DNA from 2 places in the Streptomyces diversicolor genome. Region 1 is predicted to be linked to the other one. Evidence: riboswitches for the same ligand, from Rfam matches in the RefSeq annotation. Region 1 holds a riboswitch; the other holds the start of a gene.
The links. A riboswitch is a leader RNA that binds a small molecule or an ion and turns the genes downstream of it on or off. The one in region 1 is predicted to bind S-adenosylmethionine.
Positions count from the first base shown of each region.

Region 1 (3,502 bases):
CCTCGCGGGCGAATCCGATCTCGTGGGTGACGATGACGAGCGTGGTGCCGCTGGTCGCGAGGTCCTTGATGACGGACAGCACCTCGCCGACGAGTTCCGGGTCGAGCGCCGAGGTCGGCTCGTCGAACAGGATGATGCCGGGGCGCAGCGCGAGGGCGCGGGCGATCGCGACGCGCTGCTGCTGGCCGCCGGACAGCTGGCGCGGATAGGCGCCCGTCCGGTCGCCGAGTCCGACCCGGGTGAGCAGGTCACGGGCGAGTTCCTGGGCCGCGGGCCGGGTGAGCCGCCCGGTGGCCACGGGGGCGGCGGCCACGTTGTCGAGCGCGGTCAGGTGCGGGAACAGGTTGAAGTTCTGGAAGACGAAACCGATCCGGCTGCGCTGGGCCAGGATGGCCCGCTCGCTCAGTTCCTTCAGCCGCTTGCCGCTGCGTCTGACCCCGATCGGTTCGCCGCCGACGCTGACGTGTCCGATCTCGGGCCGCTCCAGGTGGTTGATCACCCGCAGCAGCGTGGACTTGCCTGACCCGGACGGGCCGATGACGACGGTGACCTCGCCGGGGCGCACGGTCAGGTCGATGCCGTCGAGGACGCGGTGGGCGCCGTACCACTTGTGCACGTTGTGCACCTCCAGGGCGACGGGTGCCTGCTGGGCGGGCGGGCCCGCGGTCATACGGCGGCCTCCCGGCGCAGTCGGGCGCGCAGTGCGCCGAGGCCCAAGCGGGCCCGCTGCCAGGGCGTCGGCGGCAGGGTGCGGGTGGCGCCCCGGGCGAAGTACCGCTCGACGTAGAACTGGACGACGGACACGACACTGGTGAGGATCAGGTACCAGACGGTGGCGACCAGCAGCAGCGGCACGATGTCACCGGGATAGGTGCTGCCCATGGTCTGCACCGAGCCGAACAGGTCGAGCAGCGACACGTAGAACACCAGGGACGTGGCCTTGATCAGGCCGATGAGCTGGTTGACGTAGTTCGGGGTGATGGACCTGAGGGCCTGCGGGAACACGATCCGGGTGAACTGGTAGCGCCGCGGCAGGCCGAGCGCGGCGGCGGCCTCGTGCTGGCCCTGGTCGACGGAGAGGATGCCGCCGCGGACCACCTCCGAGGCGTACGCCGCCTCGTTGAGGCCGAGCCCGACCACGGCGACCACCATGTCGGTGGCCAGTCGCGACTCGTCGAAGGTGACGAACGCGGGACCGAAGGGTACGCCGAGGCTCACCGTCCGGTACAGGGCCGAGAAGTTGTAGAGGAAGATCAGTACGACGATGAGCGGCACGGACCGGAACAGCCAGGTGTACGTCCAGCTGACGGCGCGCAGCACGGGGCTCCCGGAGAGCCGGCCGAGGGCCAGCAGGATGCCGCCGAGCAGGCCCAGCACGGCGCTGAGCGCGGTCACTTCGAGGGTGACGAGCAGTCCGTCGAGGATGGTGGGGCGCAGGAACCAGTAGCGGAAGCGGTCCCACTGGTAGAAGGGGTTCGTGGCCAGCCCGTGCGCGATCTGTGCCACGACCACCAGCACGACGGCCGTGGCGATCCATCGGCCGGGCCGGCGCAGCGGCACGACTCGCTGAGCGGACAGGGTTTTTGACGGGGTGTCGGCTGGTGGCGGCGCGGTGAGGTACACGGCGCCGCCCGGGGATTCGGACATGGCGGGCTCCGGCGGGGTCGGGGCACCCCCGGGCCGGCGGCGCGACCCGTCGGCCGCGGCGGCGCTGGGCCGGCGGCGTCGAGCCGGCGGGCCAGGGTGCGGCGCGGCAACACGGGAGGGGCACGGGGACCGGGGAGGGGCGGGCAGCGGCACACCGCTCGGTCGGTGTGCGTCGGGAACGCGGGGGCCTGAGGCGGCGTCAGCCGCGGCGACGGGCAGGGCCCGAAGCGGTACACAGTGCGCTGTTCACGCGGAGCAGGTCGACCGCGCGGTCGGCGACGAGCAGACCCGCGTACGGATGTACGCGGCTTCGGGTGCGGCCGTCGGCCGTCCCGTCGGCTGCGTACAGGTCCGTCACTCGCGTCACTCGCATTTCCGGCCCCCGCGGGGCCCTCGCGCTTACCGAAGCGTCATCCGGTCCGGTCGTCACCTGGGGCACCCCACCGCGGCGCGAGGGTTGCCGGCCAGCGAGCCAGGGCTTGTCGCTGACACTCATGACCGTGCTGAGCGGTAAGTAAGGCAGGTGGGCCGACGTATGTCAACGCCCGTCCGCTGAATGGACCGGCCCCCGGCCCGCTCAGCCGCGCCGGGGCCTTGGGGCGCCGGCCGCATGCCGCGCCCAGTCCAGGATCTGCACGGCGGAGCCGGCCGCCTCCAGACCGGCGCAGCGGGCGTGATGACGGCGGGCGATGCCGTCCAGGTCGAGGTGCGCGCCGAAGGCGGGCCGGGCCGCCAGGCGCCGGGCGTGCGCCCACAGCGCCGGATGAGCGGCCACGCGGTGCACGGCGGCGGCGTCGAGGTGATGGCGGTGCACGGTGTCGAGTTGCACCAGCGCGACCCACACCTCGATGTCGGCGGCGGTGAGTTTGCCGCCGACCAGGAACTCCCGTCCGGTGAGCCGCCGTTCCAGTGCGGCCAGGGTGCCGAGCAGGACGTCGAGCGCCGCGGCCCGCTCGGCCGCGTCCGCGCCGGCCCGGCCCGCCCGCTGCGCCGCCTCCTCGATGCCCTGCGCGCACAGCCGCTCGATCTCCTCGATCCCGGCCTCGGTGCCGCAGGGGTAGAGCCGGTCGCGTCCGTCGCCGAAGCAGCGGTCGAGGTCGCGCAGGATGTCGGGGGCGTGGGTGCTGACGATCCGGCCCGACCAGTCGTCGCTGAGCACCGGCGCGAGCGCCGGTCCGGGGTAGCGGTGCGCGCTCGCCTCGTACAGCGGGCGCAGCGCCGAGTGGCCGCCGCCGGGACAGTCGGGGACGGCGTCGAGGAAGGTGACCGGACAGATGTCGTCGAGGGCGAGGAGGCTGTGGCCGACGGCTATCCGCAGGCCGTCGGGACAGGCGGTCGTGAGGTGGAGCCGGTAGCGGCGGGGCACGGCGTAGTGGCCGCTGCGCGCGTCCCGGCCGATCCTGCCCCGGAAGCGGGCGGGCCGCTGGGCGGACGGGAGGGCGGCGAGCGGCGTGCTGGACGTGGACATGCGTCTCCCCGGGTGCGGGCGCGCGGGTGTGCGCGGCCAAAGCGTCGTCGGTCGGTGGGTGCGAGGGGCCCCGGTCGGCCGGGAGCGCGGACGGTCAGCCCGGGAGGCTGATCGCGCTGCAGACCCGCAGCAGGTCGATGTGCCGGCGGGAGGTCAGCAGGGGCAGCGACGGCGCTCGGCGGCCACGGCCGGTGCTCGTCCCACGGCGCCCCATCGTTTCCCTACCTTTTCACTAGGATTCCCTTCTGGAGTGTCGATCCGCGCCCACAGGCACGTCAAGAGGGCGTCCACCCCTGGGACACCCCCCGCCGCGCGGCACAGCCGGGAGGAGGACGTAGGCACACCGGGAAGGGCGCGGCACACCCGGGAGGACGCGGCACACCCGCT
Region 1 is NZ_BAAJXA010000001.1:313,533-317,034, reverse strand. It holds gene AC27LF_RS01290 (amino acid ABC transporter ATP-binding protein) at 1-670, opposite strand, end outside; gene AC27LF_RS01285 (amino acid ABC transporter permease) at 667-1,647, opposite strand; SAM riboswitch class IV at 2,038-2,147, opposite strand; gene AC27LF_RS01280 (glutathione S-transferase C-terminal domain-containing protein) at 2,225-3,115, opposite strand; gene AC27LF_RS01275 (putative leader peptide) at 3,210-3,329, opposite strand.

Region 2 (3,502 bases), on a different contig from region 1:
CGCATGTGGCCTTCCGGACGTACTCCCAGCATGATCTGGAGGCGGCGTTCGCTATCGGGCTGGACAACTGAGCGCTCCGCTGGTCATGCCGCGATATGCCGTCGCTCGGCTGCGGCGCCGTCGTGGTTGAGCGCGCTCCCCCCTCCGGGGGCGGCTGACGGTCCTCGGCCGCGGCCACGTCGTGGCTGAGCGCGCCGTTCCCCGCGCCCCCTGCGGGGGCTACTGCCGACCCTCGACCGCGGCCACGTCGTGGTTGAGCGCGCCGTTCCCCGCGCCCCCCTGCGGGGGCGCCTGCCGGTCCTTGGCTGCGGGCACATCGTGGCTGGGCTCGCCCCCCTGCGGGGGCAATCGCCGACCCTCGACCGCGGCGCCGTCGTGGCTGAGCGCGCAGTTCCCCGCGCCCCCCTGCGGGGGCTACTGCCGACCCTCGACCGCGGCCACGTCGTGGTTGAGCGCGCCGTTCCCCGCGCCCCCCTGTGGGGGGCTGTTGCCGTGGGGTGGCGTGTTGGGGGTGGGGTCAGGGGGTGGGGACGCAGCGGCCGTTTTCGGTGTGGTAGTGCCACTGCGCGCCGTTCCGGACCAGTTGCTTCACGGCGGTCACGAAGCGGTCGACGTGTTCGTCGGGGGTGCCCGCGCCGAAGCTGACGCGGATCGCGTTGAGGGACTTCTCGCCGGGGGCGGCCTCCGGGGCGCCGCACTCGCCCTGGGACTGCGGGTCGCCGCCCAGGAGGGTGCGGACGAGGGGGTGGGCGCAGAAGAGCCCGTCGCGGACGCCGATGCCGTACTCGGCGGAGAGCGCCGCCGCGAAGTGGGAGCTGTTCCAGCCCTCGACCACGAAGGAGAGCACGCCCACCCGGGGGGCGTCCTCGCCGAAGAGGGAGAGGACGCGCACCTCGGGGACCTCGGCCAGGCCCGCACGGACCTTCTCGATCAGGTGCCGTTCGCGGGCGACCAGGGTGTCGAAGCCGGCCTCCGTGAGGGCCTTGCAGGCCGAGGCGACGGCGTAGGCGCCGATCACGTTCGGTGAGCCTGCCTCATGGCGGGCAGCCGTCTCGTGCCACTCCACGGCCACGCCGCCGTCCGCCCGGCGGGTGACCGTACGGCTCGCCCCGCCGCCCGCGAGGTACGGCTCGGCCGTGCGCAGCCAGTCGGCGCGTCCGGCGAGCACGCCGGACCCGAACGGCGCGTACAGCTTGTGCCCGGAGAAGGCGACCCAGTCGACGTCGAGGTCCCGCACCGACACCGGGTGGTGCGGGGCGAGCTGGGCGGCGTCGAGGACGATCCGGGCGCCGTGCGCATGCGCGGCGGCGGCCAGCTCGCGCACCGGCCAGAGCTCCCCGGTGACGTTGGAGGCGCCGGTGACGCAGACCAGGGCCGGACCGTGCCCGTCGCGGCCGGCCAGCGCCTTCTCAAGGGTCGCGACGGCCTGCGCGGGGGTGCGCGGCGCGTCGAGATAGCTGACCTCGGCGTCCTTCCAGGGCAGCAGCGAGGCGTGGTGCTCGGTCTCGAAGACGAAGACCTGACAGCCGGCCGGGAGCACGGCCGCCAGCAGGTTGAGCGAGTCGGTGGTGGAGCGGGTGAAGATCAACTGGTCGTCGGCGCGGCAGTCCAGGAACTCGGCGACGGTCGCGCGGGCGTTCTCGAACAGGTCGGTGGACAGCTGCGAGAGGTAGCCGGCGCCGCGGTGCACGCTGCCGTAGTAGGGGGCGTAGGCGGCCACGTCGTCCCAGACGCGCTGGAGGGCGGGGGCGCTGGCCGCGTAGTCGAGCGCGGCGTAGGTGACCTCGCCGCCGGTGACGAGCGGCACGGTGACATCACGGCCGAGGACGGGCAGCGGGGCACGGACGGACTGGTCGGAGGCAGCGGTGGAGACGGACATGGCACAACTCCCGTGAAAGCAGGCGGAATTCACCACGCGAGGGCACATCTGCGGCATCGGGCAGGGCTCGGCGTGGGGAGGGAAAAAGGGGTATGCGGAGGCGGGGCTCTGCGGCCCTATCGCATTCGCTTGCTCACGAGAGGCTCCCTCGACGACCAGGACCCCTGGGCTTGTCACTCAGCAGAGTGCGAGGGGTCCGCGCTTGCCGCAGACCTCGCTGCCTACGGCCTGGTCTTCACCCGGGGCACCCCGCCACGGACGGAGGGTTGCCGGACAGTCGGCCGGGGCCGAATGACTGTCGCTCATGACCTGCCGGATATCCTGCCACACGATCATCGATGCGCAAGGCGCGGTCCGGATCGTGGACCGCGCCCTGCGTCACATCGCCGTACGGGGCCTCAGGCGTGGCTTGCGGCGGCCCAGCGTGCGAGCGCTCGGCGGGCCGCGCCGGAGTCGATCGACTCGGCGGCCTTCGCCATGCCGTCCCGGATCTGCTCGGCCAGCGGCCCGCTCCCCGGCTCCAGGGCGACCAGGGCCGCCGCCGAGTTCAGCAGCACCGCGTCCCGCACCGGGCCCGTCTCGCCGTCCAGCAGCCGCCGGGCCACCCCGGCGTTGTAGGCGGGGTCGGCGCCGCGCAGCGCCGACACGGGGACCAGGTCGAGGCCGACCTCGCGCGGGTCGAAGACATCCTCGGTGACCTTGCCGTCGCGCACCACCCAGACCCGGGAGGTGGCGGTGGTCGTCAGCTCGTCCAGGCCGTCGTCCCCGCGGAAGACCAGCGCGGAGGAGCCGCGTTCGGCCAGCACCCCGGCGATGAGCCCGGCCATCCGGGTGTCGAAGCAGCCGATCGCGGAGGCGGTGACCCGGGCCGGGTTGGTGAGCGGTCCGAGGAGGTTGAACGAGGTGGGAATCCCGAGGTCCCGGCGGACGGCGCCGACGAACCGCATCGAGGGATGGAAGGTGGCCGCGAAGCAGAAGGTGATTCCGGCCTCCTCGACCACCCGCGCCACCCGTTCCGGCGTCAGATCCAGGTTGATGCCGAGCTGTTCCAGCACATCGGAGGATCCGCTCGCCGAGGAGGAGGCCCGGTTGCCGTGCTTGACGACCTTCGCACCGGTCCCGGCGAGCACGATGGCGGACATCGTGGAGATGTTGACCGTCTTGGCCCGGTCGCCGCCCGTACCGACGATGTCGACGGCCGGACCGGGGATGTGCAGCGGCTTGGCGTGCCGGTACATCGCCTCGACCAGGCCGGTGATCTCCTCGACCGTCTCGCCCTTGGCCCGCAGCGCCACCAGGAAGCCGGCGACCTGGGCGTCCGCGGCCTCTCCGGACATGATGCGGTCCATGGCCCAGGCCGTGTCACCGGCGCTCAGGTCCTGGCCGCCGAGCAGCGCGCTCAGCAGGTCGGGCCAGGAACGGCCCGCCGCGGTGTCGCCTCCAGCGGGGGTCACAGCGCTCATCAGCCGCTCCGGTCGTCGGTCGTCGTCAAGGACAGATCGGCTCCACCCTATCCATCCGGCGGATGCGCGAGGGGCCCCGTCCGAACACCGGACGGGGCCCCTCGCGCGTGGCGTGGCGTGCGCAGCGATCAGTGGTGGCCGTGGCCGCTCGTGATCTCCT
Region 2 is NZ_BAAJXA010000012.1:245,729-249,230, forward strand. It holds gene AC27LF_RS17040 (Lrp/AsnC family transcriptional regulator) at 1-71, shown strand, start outside; gene AC27LF_RS17045 (aminotransferase class V-fold PLP-dependent enzyme) at 518-1,879, opposite strand; SAM riboswitch class IV at 2,073-2,189, opposite strand; gene trpD (anthranilate phosphoribosyltransferase) at 2,278-3,342, opposite strand; gene qcrB (cytochrome bc1 complex cytochrome b subunit) at 3,471-3,502, opposite strand, start outside.
Region 2: it holds a riboswitch for S-adenosylmethionine, as region 1 does, so the genes downstream of both, AC27LF_RS17045 (aminotransferase class V-fold PLP-dependent enzyme) here and AC27LF_RS01285 (amino acid ABC transporter permease) in region 1, are expected to answer to the same signal.